DNA from 4 places in the Bacillus sp. JZ109 genome. Region 1 is predicted to be linked to each of the others. Evidence: riboswitches for the same ligand, from Rfam matches in the RefSeq annotation. Region 1 holds a riboswitch; each other region holds the start of a gene.

Evidence for each region. A riboswitch is a leader RNA that binds a small molecule or an ion and turns the genes downstream of it on or off. The one in region 1 is predicted to bind thiamine pyrophosphate.
Region 2: linked by a shared signal. The riboswitch ahead of thiU (HMP/thiamine ABC transporter substrate-binding protein ThiU) and the one ahead of thiC (phosphomethylpyrimidine synthase ThiC) in region 1 are both predicted to bind thiamine pyrophosphate.
Region 3: linked by a shared signal. The riboswitch ahead of ylmB (N-formyl-4-amino-5-aminomethyl-2-methylpyrimidine deformylase) and the one ahead of thiC (phosphomethylpyrimidine synthase ThiC) in region 1 are both predicted to bind thiamine pyrophosphate.
Region 4: linked by a shared signal. The riboswitch ahead of thiT (energy-coupled thiamine transporter ThiT) and the one ahead of thiC (phosphomethylpyrimidine synthase ThiC) in region 1 are both predicted to bind thiamine pyrophosphate.

The regions. Positions count from the first base shown of each region.
Region 1 covers NZ_CP096388.1:3,125,457-3,129,206, forward strand. The annotation lists partial or broken gene M1D94_RS16495 (BBE domain-containing protein) at 1-38, shown strand, start outside; gene thiC (phosphomethylpyrimidine synthase ThiC) at 75-1,847, opposite strand; TPP riboswitch at 1,980-2,087, opposite strand; partial or broken gene M1D94_RS16505 (Type 1 glutamine amidotransferase-like domain-containing protein) at 2,157-2,845, opposite strand; gene M1D94_RS16510 (spore coat protein) at 2,887-3,159, shown strand; gene M1D94_RS16515 (hypothetical protein) at 3,244-3,447, opposite strand; gene spo0M (sporulation control protein Spo0M) at 3,589-3,750, shown strand, end outside.
Region 2 covers NZ_CP096388.1:2,686,717-2,690,466, forward strand. The annotation lists gene ykoH (two-component system sensor histidine kinase YkoH) at 1-1,135, opposite strand, end outside; gene ykoG (two-component system response regulator YkoG) at 1,139-1,825, opposite strand; TPP riboswitch at 1,927-2,039, shown strand; gene thiU (HMP/thiamine ABC transporter substrate-binding protein ThiU) at 2,136-2,738, shown strand; gene M1D94_RS14120 (ECF transporter S component) at 2,740-3,339, shown strand; gene M1D94_RS14125 (ABC transporter ATP-binding protein) at 3,326-3,750, shown strand, end outside.
Region 3 covers NZ_CP096388.1:2,472,750-2,476,499, reverse strand. The annotation lists gene sigG (RNA polymerase sporulation sigma factor SigG) at 1-597, shown strand, start outside; gene M1D94_RS13020 (ABC transporter ATP-binding protein) at 745-1,539, shown strand; TPP riboswitch at 1,552-1,653, shown strand; gene ylmB (N-formyl-4-amino-5-aminomethyl-2-methylpyrimidine deformylase) at 1,741-3,021, shown strand; gene M1D94_RS13010 (YlmC/YmxH family sporulation protein) at 3,104-3,349, shown strand; gene pgeF (peptidoglycan editing factor PgeF) at 3,512-3,750, shown strand, end outside.
Region 4 covers NZ_CP096388.1:1,060,321-1,064,070, forward strand. The annotation lists gene floT (flotillin lipid rafts scaffold protein FloT) at 1-875, shown strand, start outside; gene M1D94_RS05375 (GNAT family N-acetyltransferase) at 893-1,414, shown strand; gene thiT (energy-coupled thiamine transporter ThiT) at 1,456-2,034, opposite strand; TPP riboswitch at 2,134-2,235, opposite strand; rRNA gene M1D94_RS05385 (16S ribosomal RNA) at 2,700-3,750, shown strand, end outside.

The DNA.
Region 1 (3,750 bases):
AGAGTATTCCTCCGCTTCGACGCTCTCTGTTTTTCTAAAAAATGAAGATGGAGCATTCTCCATCTTCATCTTATTTATTGATATAAATTGCTTCCCGTATCGACAAACTCTTTTGCTTTTTCTTTTAATCCTTTATTTATGGCTTCTGCTTCACTGAGATCGTTTTTCTTCGCATAATCCCGAATATCCTGTGAAATTCTCATGCTGCAAAATTTCGGACCGCACATGGAACAAAAGTGAGCGGTTTTTGCTCCTTCAGCAGGCAGGGTTTCATCATGGTATTCAAGGGCTCTCTCCGGATCAAGAGATAAATTAAACTGATCCCGCCAGCGGAATTCAAAACGGGCTTTCGATAACGCATCATCCCGGATTTGCGCTCCGGGATGCCCTTTTGCAAGGTCCGCAGCGTGCGCAGCGATCTTATATGTAATGACTCCTTCACGAACATCATCACGGTTTGGCAGCCCCAAATGCTCCTTCGGCGTTACATAACAAAGCATTGCTGTCCCATACCAACCGATCATCGCCGCTCCGATCGCTGAAGTAATATGGTCATATCCCGGCGCAATATCCGTTGTCAACGGCCCCAATGTGTAAAAAGGCGCTTCTTTACAAATGTCCATTTGTTTATCGACGTTCTCTTTGATTTTATGCATCGGAACATGTCCAGGACCCTCAATCATCACCTGAACATCATGCTTCCAGGCAATTTGCGTCAGCTCTCCAAGCGTCTCTAATTCAGCAAACTGCGCTTCGTCATTGGCATCAGCAATTGATCCGGGACGCAAACCATCCCCAAGTGAGAAAGCAATATCATACATTTTCATAATCTCACATATTTCTTCAAAATGTGTGTATAAAAAGCTTTCTTGATGATGAGCCAGACACCACTGCGCCATAATCGCTCCCCCGCGTGACACAATACCAGTTGTCCGTTTGGCAGTCAGCGGTACATACCTAAGCAAAACACCCGCGTGAATCGTAAAATAATCCACTCCCTGCTCTGCCTGCTCGATTAGCGTATCACGATAAATCTCCCACGTTAAATCCTCCGCTACGCCGTTTACTTTTTCAAGCGCCTGATAAATCGGAACAGTTCCCACAGGCACGGGGCAATTGCGGATAATCCATTCACGCGTCGTATGAATATCTTTTCCGGTAGAGAGATCCATCATCGTATCCGCTCCCCAGCGGATGGCCCACGTCATTTTTTCCACTTCTTCTTCAATGGATGACGTAACCGCTGAATTCCCGATATTCGCATTAATCTTCACATGAAAATTCCGGCCGATAATCATTGGCTCACTTTCAGGGTGATTAATGTTTGAAGGAATAATCGCCCGGCCGCTGGCTACCTCGTCTCTGACGAATTCAGGAGACACATGCTCACGAATGGCGATAAATTCCATCTCAGGTGTAATGATCCCCTTTTTTGCATAGTGCATTTGTGTGACATTTTGACCTGCCTTCGCCCTCAGCGGTTTCCGCTTTAATCCTGGGTAGCTTACGTTTGGATTTGCTTTTTTATAACCGTTATCTTCTGGTTTTATAGCCCGACCTTCATACTCTTCCACGTCACCGCGCTCTGTGATCCATTTTTGGCGGAGCGGCTTTAATCCTTCTTGAATATTAATGGTTACTTCAGGGTCCGTATACGGTCCGCTTGTATCATAGACACGCACAGGCGCGTTTTCCTCTTCGCCGAACGATCCCGTCGTCGGACTCAATAGGATCTCCCTCATCGGCACTTGGATGTCCGAAGAAGAACCCTCCACGTATACCTTCTTGCTGCCTGAAAAACTTGACATAATGGAAATGTTGGCTTGCTGCACTGAATTGTTTTGCATTACTTTTCCTTCCCCTCTCTACGTTTGAAAGGACAAAATCAAGCCCATAACCAGCACAAAAAACCGGATTCATATAAATGAACCCGGTTACAGTCAGAAAGAAACATATTATTGCCCAGCAAGACAATAACAAAAACAATTCCTCTACTTCCCCACGCTGGTACGAACCAGATCAGGTCCAAAGGGTTAAGAAGCTTACCTTCTCTCTCAGCCCGAAAGCGGGCACCCCCAGTAACTATTGATTTCGCACTCATCTTATCATAAAATCAATCTGAAAAAAAGAGGAATATAGATAATATTCAGCCAATTTCACCCTAAATATTTGACCGGCAACGGAATTTCAGCTATTTCATGTTCAGCCATCATCACCCGATATGCCTTTCCTTCCGACCTTGAACTCACAGTCTGAAACAGCTGATCATTTATGAAATGGAGAGCAGCCCCATCATCCGCTGCATAGCCACTGCATAAGAACTTGTTAGATATCAGCTGGTGGTATGCCGGTCTCCGATCCTTTTCCCCGTCATAATGGGGACAAAAGCTCCCTTGCAAAAAACCTAAACTTTTCAAACTTGTCAGCGGTCCGGCTGAATCCGTCACCCCTTCTTCAAACCAGCAGATCGCACCGGCACTTAATCCAGCCAAAACCACACCGTTCTTCCATGCTTCCCTGAGAATCTGGTCAAGCCCCCACTCTTTCCATAACACAAGTAAATTCCGCGTATTTCCCCCGCCAACATAAATCACGTCCATTTCCATAACAAAAGAAGCTACATCTGTTGATGGCGGCTTAAACAAAGATAAGTGAGACGGCACACAATCCAGTGTTTGAAATGCATGATAAAACCGCTGAATATAGTTTTGGGAATCTCCGCTCGCCGTCGGCAAAAAACAAATACGAGGCTGCTCTCGTTTTGATTGAGGATATATTGATCGAGGGACAAATTATCCGGCTCAATCGAAAAACCCCCGCCCCCCATCGCTATAATCTGCTTCATCATCACATCCCCCAACAAAATTTGTTGCTTATTATAGCATTTTGTATAGAAGCAAGAAACAAAGCCAAATACTTTCTTATCAGGAGCTGCTAAAAAAACAAAGGAGGTGGTTTCCCATTGAACAAAGTCTTTGTCCCAAAGATATTCTTGATTTGTTAACAACAATAAAAACCAGCATTAACAAATACACTGTCGCAATAACAGAAGCCGAAAATCCCCACATCAGAAGAGCATTGCATGATCAATTAGATACAGCTGTGTATCTCCATGATGAACTGTCAGATTTTCTGTTAGAAAAGGGGTGGCTCGGGTGAGCAATTTCAAATCGATTCACTTTTATCTTGTAGCAAAAACCACAAAAAGAGACGGGATCTCAAAGATGAGATGCCGTCTCTTTTTTATTGCTCCACTCTTCTTAAAGCCTCGTTTACCGTTTCTTTTATAAACGCGTCTTCACCGCTTAATCGGTCTAAACTGAGATCGCCGTTTCTCAGCCTTTCGGAAATATTGTTTATATCCTCCTCTACTGTGATTTGCAGCTCACCAGCCAAAAACATTCTGTGTAATTCATCTGCAACCAAACTTTCTTTATTCACTTCCATCCACTCCTTTATTTTCAATATTATTCTTAGTCTGTCCCTAGGCCGAGACGAATAATAGGAAAAAAGTATGAATCAAACGAATCTTTTTTCCTCCTTCTTACGTATATCTGTTGAGAAAAAAGAAAAAGGGGAAGATCTAACATGTCATTTTTTAAGAAGCTTGCGGCAAGTGCCGGAATTGGAGCTGCAAAAGTAGATACAATTTTAGAAAAAGACGCATATTTTCCAGGAGAAGAAGTACAGGGAACGGTACATGTCAAAGGTGGAAAAATCGCTCAGGACATCCGTTATATCGATTTACAG
Region 2 (3,750 bases), 440 kb from region 1:
CTGATAGAAATGGCCGTCCATTCCTCGTTCCGGCTGACATCTCAATAGGCTTTTCACTATACTTTATTGCATTATCAAGCAAAATGGTCAACAGCTGCTTGATGCGTTCTTCATCTGCCTTTACAAGCAGGCTCTCTTTATCTGTTTCAAGCAATATGTCACGCTGATAAACGGACTGGAGCGTTTGCATAACCGCGCGCGCCGCTTTAATCAGATCGATTGTTTTCAGATCAACCTCGAGTCCTTGATGGCTTTTGGCCAGCGCCAAAAGCTGATTGGTCAGTTTTTTCATATGCACCGCTTCTGAGTGAATGGCTTCTATCGACTCCTCAAGCACCTCCGGCTTTTTTGCACCCCACCGCTTCATCAGGCTGCTGTAGCTTTCTATAATAGTGAGCGGGGTTTTCAATTCGTGTGAAGCATCTTGAACAAATTGCTGCTGTTTATCATAGTGCTCCTTCAGCATCATTGCCATTTCATTAAATGTCAGCCCCATTTGATACAATTCATCGTTGGACTGTCCTTCTAAAGAAATCGTTTTAAATTCTTTGTCTCGCTGTATGTCTTTCATTGTGATCATTAATCGTCTGATCGGATTGATGATTCGGCGGGCTAGCAAGCTGCCTGCAAAAAAAGAAGCAATGCAGACAGCAGCACTTGCAGCGATTAAGATGATTTTCAGCAGAAACAGACTCTCTTCTGTGTTCTCCAATCTTTCAACCAGCTGAAGAGACACGACTTGTCCATCGGTCCAAATCACCGGAACAGCAGCCTCGGCAAACAGCTTGCCGTCATGTTTCCTCACATCTGCCGTTTCGCCGCTATGAAAAGAGAGAGGAAAATCTTTATAGGCTTTTTCTTTTGTGATCGTCATAACGGCTTTTTGATCACCATTCACTACACGCACCATGCCATTTGCCGGAAGATAGGCCTGCAGCATATCCTGCAAAGCCACTCCTTCTGTTTCAGCGGCACGCAGCGCTTCGGCAATGTTATCCGTCTCATCAGCAAGCCGGGCCGCATCCTTTGATGTCAGCGCAGACGAAAAAATGAGATAGACTGCGGTATGAACCAAAATTAATAAAATCAACAGTGATATCGAAGTGTATAGATGAATCTTGGTCTTCAGCTTCATCGTTTACCCCTTAATGGCATAGCCGACCCCGCGAATCGTATGGATCAGCTGTTTTTCGTAAGGATAGTCCAGTTTTTTTCTGATGTATCTTATGTAGACGTCCACGACATTTGTATCACCGATATAATCAAATCCCCATACTGAGCTTAGAATTTGCTCCCGTGTCAGCACTTGCTGCGGATGCTTTAGCATATAGACGAGCAGATCAAATTCCCGCGGCGTTAATTCCACCTCTTTGTCTCCGCGTCTCACTTCACGGGTTTTTTCGTTCACCCGCAAATCGTCATATGTAAGAAAGGTGCCGATATCTTCAGTTTTTGTTCCATTTTGTCGCAGCGCCGCCCTGATTCTCGCAAGCAATTCCTCGATTTCAAACGGCTTGGTGACATAGTCATTTGCACCGATGTCCAGACCTGTTACCTTATCAGGAATACTGTCTCGCGCCGTTAATAATATGACCGGTGTCTGCGAATCCGTTTTTCTCAAGCGGCGCAGCACTTCCAGTCCGCTAAGCCCCGGAAGCATAACATCAAGAAGCACCAAGGAATACCCGCCTTCCGCTGCCGCATCAAGACCTTCTGTGCCATTGTGTTTGATGGTGACGCTGTATCCTTCATATTCCAATTCAAGCTGAAGAACCCTGGCGATTTTTTCTTCATCTTCCACAATTAATATGTTTCCTTTTTCCAAATTTGATCATCCTCTCCTGTCCCTATATGAAAAAAATGATTTCGTTGTTTACAAAATGATTCTTATCATCTATTATGATGTCAAAATAAAAAATTGTATACGGAAAGCACTAGGGGTGCTGTTTTGGCTGAGATAAAGCGCGAAAGAAACGCGCTTTGATCCCTTATGACCCGATCTGGATAATACCAGCGTGGGGAAGTGCAGGTTGACCGAATGGTGTATTTTTTTGTGCGCTTAATCGATCTATGACTGCATATTCCCTTAGGATATGCAGTTTTTTATTTTACCAAAAAAACAGGAGGTCGGAGAAATGGAGCATATTTGCGGTACAAGCAAAATCGCCGGTTTTCGCTTCTCTTTATATCCGATGACGGATGATTTTATCAGTGTGATCAAGTCTGCGCTGAAAAAAACAGATACATCCAAGGTTTGGACGAAAACCGACCATATCAGCACGGTGTTACGCGGATCGATTGATCATGTATTCGATGCTGCAAAAGCCATTTACCTTCATGCAGCAAACAGCGAAAAACACATCGTCATGAACGGCACGTTTTCCATTGGATGCCCGGGTGACACACAGGGGGATACATATCTTTCCAAAGGCGATAAGCGTGTCAATGAAGATGCTGTCCGAGGCTTGAAGGCGGAAGCGCCGTGCCAATTTGCCCTTTATCCAATGAACGAGCCGGATTATATGGGATTGATTATGAAGGCTGTCGACATTGCAAAAGCCCAAGGCACTTTCGTACAGGGTGTCCATTACGCGAGCGAGCTTGACGGGGATGCGCATGACGTATTCAGCACATTGGAATCCGTTTTCCGCATGGCCGAGCAGCAAACAAACCATATCACCATGACTGTGAATCTTTCGGCTAACAGTCCATCAAGAAAAAACAGAAAGCAGGGATAAAATGAAAAGCTGGAAAGTTAAAGAAATTGTCATCATGTCCGTTATCAGTATCGTATTTGCCGTTGTTTATTTATTATTTACACATTTCGGAAACGTGCTTGCAGGTATGTTTGGGCCAATCGCCTATGAACCGATTTACGGCATTTGGTTTATCGTTTCTGTGATCGCCGCGTACATGATTCGAAAACCGGGTGCGGCGCTCGTTTCTGAAATCATTGCCGCTCTCGTTGAGTGCCTGCTGGGAAATCCGTCTGGCCCGATGGTCATCGTCATTGGCATTGTTCAAGGACTCGGGGCTGAGGCTGTATTTCTTGCAACACGCTGGAAAGCATACTCTCTCCCTGTCCTTATGCTGGCCGGTATGGGATCTTCAGTAGCCAGCTTTATCTATGATCTCTTTGTTTCTGGCTATGCAGCCTATTCACCAGGTTATCTGCTCATTATGCTTGTGATCCGCCTCATTTCCGGCGCGCTTTTGGCGGGGCTTCTCGGAAAAGCTGTCAGCGACTCTCTCGCTTATACAGGTGTGTTAAACGGAATGGCACTCGGAAAGGAACTGAAAAAGAAACGGAAGCGGGCGTCAGAACATGCAAGCCTTTGATGAGCTTCTGACGGTTGAGCAGCTCAGCTTCTCTTATGAAGAAGACGAGAAACCGGTTTTTCAAGACATTTCGTTTGAGCTTCAAAAAGGAGAATGTGTTTTATTATTAGGACCGAGCGGATGCGGCAAAAGCTCGCTCGCCCTTTGTTTAAACGGTCTATATCCGGAGGCTTGCGACGGCATTCAGTCCGGACATGTATTTCTATTTCAAAAGCCGGTCACAGATGCTGAAACCTCCGAAACGATTGCTCAGCATGCCGGGGTCGTTTTTCAGGATCCTGATCAGCAGTTCTGCATGCTGACGGTGGAGGACGAAATAGCGTTCGGGCTGGAAAATCTGCAAATTCCAAAAGAAGAAATGACAGAGAAAATCAACGCCGTATTAGAAAAATTACGCATTATCCATTTAAA
Region 3 (3,750 bases), 650 kb from region 1:
GAGTATGTTGATGACTTATTTCAAGTCGGCTGCATCGGACTAATGAAATCCATTGATAATTTTGACCTAAGCCACAATGTTAAGTTTTCAACATACGCTGTACCTATGATTATCGGAGAGATCCGCAGGTATTTACGTGATAATAACCCGATCCGTGTCTCAAGATCACTCCGGGACATCGCTTACAAGGCGCTTCAGGTAAGAGAGCGGTTAATCAGTGAGACAAGCAAGGAGCCGACTGCAGAAGACATCGCAAAAGTTCTTGAAGTACCGCATGAGGAAATTGTATTTGCGCTTGATGCCATCCAGGATCCGGTTTCTCTATTTGAACCGATCTATAACGACGGCGGAGACCCGATCTATGTGATGGACCAAATCAGTGATGAGCGTAATACAGATTCACAATGGATTGAAGAGCTGGCTTTAAAAGAGGGCATGAGAAGGCTGAACGATAGGGAAAAAATGATTTTGAGAAAGCGATTCTTCCAAGGGAAAACCCAAATGGAAGTCGCCGAGGAAATCGGAATTTCTCAAGCGCAGGTGTCCAGACTTGAAAAAGCGGCTATCAAACAAATGAATAAAAATATTCATCAATAATGAAAAGCCTTTAAAACGATGTTGTTTTAAAGGCTTTTCTATTGATTACGGATGGTTTACGTTTTGGGAAAAGTAAGGTATCCTAGTTCGTACAAAGTTTTATGAAAATTAAAACAATTATAAAAGGCAATAAAGAGGAGGACCACGATGATTTTGCAGCTTGACAATGTCTCACTAAAACGGAATGGGAAATGGATACTGAGAGATATTCATTGGAAGGTGGAAGAAAAGGAAAATTGGGTGCTTTACGGCCTAAATGGCGCCGGGAAGACAGCGCTGTTAAATATGCTTTGCTCTTATTATTTTCCAACATCAGGCGAGATGCAGGTGCTTGGCCATGAATTTGGCAAAACAGAGCTTGGGGAAAAGCTCAGACGTAAAATTGGCCTCGTCTCAGCAGCTCTTCAGCAAAAATTGTATCCGGGAGATTCAGCCTTTGAAATTGCTTTGAGCGGAGCTTACGCTTCGATTGGGTTATATGAAACGCCAAGTAAGAAAACCAGGGAAAAAGCGATTGGTTTGTTAGAGGACTTGGGAGCAATTGAATATGCCGATCGCCGCTATGAAACCCTTTCTCAAGGGGAAAAACAAAGAGCGTTGATTGCTAGAGCACTAATGGCCGATCCAGAGTTGCTGATACTGGATGAACCAGTCACAGGACTGGATTTTATTGCCCGGGAAAAGTTGTTAGATACGATTACATACATTGCAAACAAAGAAAATGCACCATCTATCCTTTATGTGACTCATCATGCTGAAGAAATTTTGCCTGTCTTTGATAAAGCCCTTTTATTAAAACAGGGAGAGGTCTTTGGATCCGGAGAAATAAAGGAAATGCTTACTGATCAAATACTTTCCGCTTTTTTTGATACGCCAATCCATGTATTATGGAATCAGGATCGGCCGTTTTTAACTAGAGCTGAGCCGATAACGAATGCCTGACAAATATATATATATTCATCCTAGGGGTGCTTTGCGAAGCTGAGAGAGACTTTGTCTCAACCCTTTTGACCTGATCTGGATCATGCCAGCGGAGGGAAGCGGTGAAAAGCGGAGTACATCGGACTCCGTTTGTTTTTATTAAGCCGTTTCATCACATTTGAAACGGCTTTTTTGATTTTAAAGAATAGGAGCGGATTTACATTGGATCAACAAATAGACTCTTTGCAAAAAAAAGTGGAAGAACATAAGGAGGAGCTTATTCAGCTTGCGAAAACGCTGATTTCTTATCAAACACCTGCTCCGCCTGCAAGAAATACAGAGGGCATTCAGTCATGGATTGCGGGATATTTAAATGAATTGGGATTCTCGATCGACAAATGGGATGTGTACCCTGGAGATCCCAATGTTGTAGGGAAGCTAAAAGGAACAGATTCAGCAGATTATTATAGCCTGATTATCAATGGCCACGTAGATGTGGCAGAGGTAAAAGAGGATGAAGAATGGGAGCATGATCCATTTCATCCAATTGAAAAAAACGGTCTCTTAATCGGTCGAGGCGCTTCCGATATGAAGGGCGGAATGGCGTGTGTGTTGTTTGCTGTCAAATTAATTCGTGAAGCCGGCATTGAGCTTCCCGGTGATCTGATTCTGCAATCGGTTATCGGGGAGGAAGTTGGAGAAGCCGGCACGCTTGAATGCTGCAAGAGGGGCTACCACGCTGATTTTGCAATTGTCGCTGATACGAGCGATATGCATATTCAAGGCCAAGGCGGTGTTATTACAGGCTGGATCGAAATCAAAAGCAGTCAAACATTTCACGATGGAACGAGACGGAATATGATTCACGCAGGCGGAGGAACATTCGGAGCAAGCGCAATTGAAAAAATGGCGAAAATCATTGCGGGGCTCGGTGAACTTGAGCGCCACTGGTCTATTATGAAAAGTTATCCCGGCTTTAAACCTGGAACAAATACAATTAACCCGGCTGTTATAGAAGGCGGCAGACATGCGGCTTTTATAGCGGACGAATGCCGGCTGTGGATCACTGTCCATTTTTATCCAAATGAAACCCATGACCAAGTGGCAGCGGAAATAGAAGATTACGTCAATCGGCTGAGTGACAGTGATATTTGGCTTAGGGAAAACCGCCCTGTATTCAAGTGGGGAGGCTCATCTATGATAGAAGACAGAGGAGAAATTTTTCCGGCATTGGAAGTTGACCCTGGCCACCCAGGCGTCTTAGCGCTAACTGCCTCTCATCAGAAAGTGAAACGGGAGTGTCCAATTATTGACGTTTCTCAATCAGTTACAGATGGCGGATGGCTGTATGATGCCGGTATTCCATGCGTAATATACGGTCCTGGAGATCTGCACAATGCACACTCTGTGAACGAGAAGGTATCGATTGAGCAGCTAGTAGAGTATACAAAAATTATACTCGATTTTATCATCAGCTGGTGCAGCCGGAAAAAAGAGCAATGACATGAAAATTTCTTCTTGCTGACAAGGTTCAGCCTGCCCGTTCATATACTTGAACAAAAGGACGGAAAAAGGACGTGATGGAATGATCAGCATTTCAGAATTTCAGGTAAAGGATGTCGTCAATGTCTCAAACGGAAAAAAGCTGGGGAGTATTGGTGATATTGATATCAATGTGACCACTGGTAAAATTCAGGCGATCATACTAGGAGGAAATGGGAAAGTTCTCGGATTTTTTGGAAAAGAAGAGGAATTGGTCATTCCATGGCGAAATATAGTAAAAATCGGGGAAGATGTAATCTTGGTCCGATTAAGTGAACCACATGCATAAACCTGCTTGTCTGCCGCAGATTGGCAAATGCCGGAAGTCTCGATTCTTCCGGCACATTTCATTTAGAAATATGCAAATCGGCGCTCAACGTATGCAGTAAGATGTGGTAAAATAAGTGGGAAATTCCGCTTTTTTAAATGTTTGTCGAAAGGTTGGATCATCATGAATACATATCACCCATTCAGTCTTACCACACCCTCGACACTCATGATACAAGACTGGGCTCAAACGAATCAAAACAACAAAGAGGTCATTGCCGGATTTACGACAAAAAACGGCGGTGTCAGCCAAAAGCCTTTTGAATCGTTAAATACAGGATTGCACGTTCATGACAAAGATGCAGATGTAGTTAAAAATCGTGAATATATTGCCGATATGTTTAATACTGATTTGCAGTCTTG
Region 4 (3,750 bases), 2.0 Mb from region 1:
ATAAAGAAACCCGAATTAAGCGGGCAGAAGCCGATAAAGACGCAAAAAAATCAGAACTTGAACGGGCGACGGAAATCGCTGAAGCTGAAAAACTCAATCAGCTCAAAATGGCTGAATTTCGCAGAGAACAAGATACGGCAAAAGCGAATGCCGACCAAGCATATGATTTAGAGACTGCCAGAGCGCGCCAGCAAGTCACAGAGCAGGAAATGCAGGTTAAAATTATCGAACGCCAAAAACAAATAGAACTAGAAGAAAAAGAAATTCTTCGCCGTGAACGTCAATACGACTCAGAGGTAAAGAAAAAAGCCGATGCAGACCGTTATTCTGTTGAGCAGTCCGCAGCAGCTGAGAAAGCCAAACAGCTCGCGGAAGCCGATGCCAAGAAGTACAGTATAGAAGCAATGGCAAAGGCTGAGGCGGAAAAAGTAAGAATTGACGGGCTAGCAAAAGCAGAAGCGGAAAAAGCGAAAGGAGAGACAGAGGCAGAGGTTATCCGCCTGAAAGGTCTTGCAGAAGCGGAAGCAAAAGAGAAAATTGCGGCTGCTTTTGAACAGTACGGGCAGGCGGCGATTTTCGATATGATTGTCAAAATGCTTCCGGAATACGCGAAACAAGCAGCGGCACCTCTTTCAAATATTGATAAAATCACCGTTGTCGATACAGGAGGAAGCGGTGAATCAAGCGGAGCAAACAAAGTAACCAGCTATGCGACGAACTTAATGTCAAGTTTGCAAGAAAGTTTAAAAGCATCCTCAGGAATTGATGTAAAAGAAATGCTTGAGAACTTTTCAGGAAAAGGAAACGTAAAACAAAGCATTAATGAATTAACAAATGAAATCAAAGAAGCCAAAACGATCCAAAAATCAGAGTAAGGAAAGGGCAGAACCGTATGGTAACTGTACGTGAAGCGAAGTTAGAGGATATAAAGGACATTGCAAAAGTGCATGTAGACAGCTGGAGGACAACATACCACGAAACTATCCCGATTGATTATTTAAACAGCCTGAACTATAAGGAATTTGAAGACAAATGGAAAAGTCGCTCGTTAAAAGGAGTATTTGTTGCTCAGGACGAAATGGGTTCAGTATTCGGCTTTGCTTCATTTGGACCTATTCGCTCTGAACAAGAAGGCTATGACGGCGAGTTATACGCTATTTATCTTCTGGAAGAGCGCCAGCGGCAAGGTGCAGGCAGGGCGCTCTTAGCAAAAGGAGCGGAGTATTTGCTTCAACATGGCTTTTCAAGTATGTTTGTTTGGGTTATTGAGCAGAATCCCTCGATTATATTTTATCAGGCCTATTCACCTGAAAGAGTAGCGGAGGACAACTTTGAAATTGCCGGAGTAAGGTTGAAAGAAGTAGGTCTTGGCTGGCCGGATCTTTCAGCTTTAAAAACACTTCTTAACAGATAACGAACAATCCCCCAGCGGAATTCGCTGGGGGATTGTTACTTTTACGCTTTGTCACTTTTAAGCAGACGGGGTGCTGTCATAAATAATAAACATAGGACAATTGCACAAATAATGAATGAAGGTACCATGTAAGTCGCATTATAAGTTAAAGAATAAATCCATACCGGTGTTCCTTTTGGAGCAAAGCTGCCGAAAAACACAGCTCCTGAAATGACATGCGCGGCATAGCGCAGCAAACTGCCGATAAAAACTGCGCTGACCACTGAAACAATCAATTTCCCTTTTGTTTTTGATACAGCGGCTTTACGGACTGAAGAAGCGAAACAGCCGCTTATGCCGATTGCTGCGAAAGCGACAATGTAATCTAACAATAGCTGTACAGGATGTTGAGCAAACAAGTTTCCGATTGCTATTTGTACTAGACCTGTCAACAAACCTGTAGTAAGACCTGCTTTGACACCCCAGCGAAACGAAATTAAAAAGATCGGAATCATCATGATGGAGACCGAGCCTCCTTGAGGCATGCTAAGAAACATTCCTGAGACAATGTCTAAAATAACGGCTGCCGCTGTCATAATGGCAATTTCAATAAGGCGAACTAGTTGCTTAGATTGATTCATATCTATCTCCTTCCATTGACAGACAACCAAAAGGACAACAAAAAAGCAGCACGCGGAAGGATGAGAAAAGTTCCACGCACTGCTTTACGATCTGCAATTCATTTGACTTTGCCACATCCCTACGCCAGCGTTAACTAACAGGTTCAAAGGGTCAGAACGAAACCGCTCACTCTCAGCTTTAATGCTCCCCTTGTGGTCATCAGTATTTAGTTCGTTTCTACTATACAAGAAAACGAAAAAAACAACAAGATCACATGACTGATGTATATGTTCTTTTAAGAAAGTAATATGATACACACGCTTTAGAAATCATGGCGAGGATTATAGTTTATTTGTTTTATAGATTTTTTAAAAAAACTATTGCAATAAATAAATACAGGTGTTATATTATTAAACGTCGCTGATGCACAGCGGACACAAACTAGATGCTTCAAAACAACTTGAAAAAAGTTGTTGACAAAAAAGAAGCTGAATGTTATATTAGTAAAGCTGCTTCATTGAGAAGTAACGAAATGATCTTTGAAAACTAAACAAGACAAAACGTACCTGTTAATTCATTTTTATAAATCGCACAGCGATGTGCGTAGTCAGTCAAACTAGGGCCTGCACGACGCAGGTCACACAGGTGTCGCCGCAGGAAGCGGTGAACTTAATCTGTGATCCATTTATCGGAGAGTTTGATCCTGGCTCAGGACGAACGCTGGCGGCGTGCCTAATACATGCAAGTCGAGCGGACAGATGGGAGCTTGCTCCCTGATGTTAGCGGCGGACGGGTGAGTAACACGTGGGTAACCTGCCTGTAAGACTGGGATAACTCCGGGAAACCGGGGCTAATACCGGATGGTTGTTTGAACCGCATGGTTCAAACATAAAAGGTGGCTTCGGCTACCACTTACAGATGGACCCGCGGCGCATTAGCTAGTTGGTGAGGTAATGGCTCACCAAGGCAACGATGCGTAGCCGACCTGAGAGGGTGATCGGCCACACTGGGACTGAGACACGGCCCAGACTCCTACGGGAGGCAGCAGTAGGGAATCTTCCGCAATGGACGAAAGTCTGACGGAGCAACGCCGCGTGAGTGATGAAGGTTTTCGGATCGTAAAGCTCTGTTGTTAGGGAAGAACAAGTACCGTTCAAATAGGGCGGTACCTTGACGGTACCTAACCAGAAAGCCACGGCTAACTACGTGCCAGCAGCCGCGGTAATACGTAGGTGGCAAGCGTTGTCCGGAATTATTGGGCGTAAAGGGCTCGCAGGCGGTTTCTTAAGTCTGATGTGAAAGCCCCCGGCTCAACCGGGGAGGGTCATTGGAAACTGGGGAACTTGAGTGCAGAAGAGGAGAGTGGAATTCCACGTGTAGCGGTGAAATGCGTAGAGATGTGGAGGAACACCAGTGGCGAAGGCGACTCTCTGGTCTGTAACTGACGCTGAGGAGCGAAAGCGTGGGGAGCGAACAGGATTAGATACCCTGGTAGTCCACGCCGTAAACGATGAGTGCTAAGTGTTAGGGGGTTTCCGCCCCTTAGTGCTGCAGCTAACGCATTAAGCACTCCGCCTGGGGAGTACGGTCGCAAGACTGAAACTCAAAGGAATTGACGGGGGCCCGCACAAGCGGTGGAGCATGTGGTTTAATTCGAAGCAACGCGAAGAACCTTACCAGGTCTTGACATCCTCTGACAATCCTAGAGATAGGACGTCCCCTTCGGGGGCAGAGTG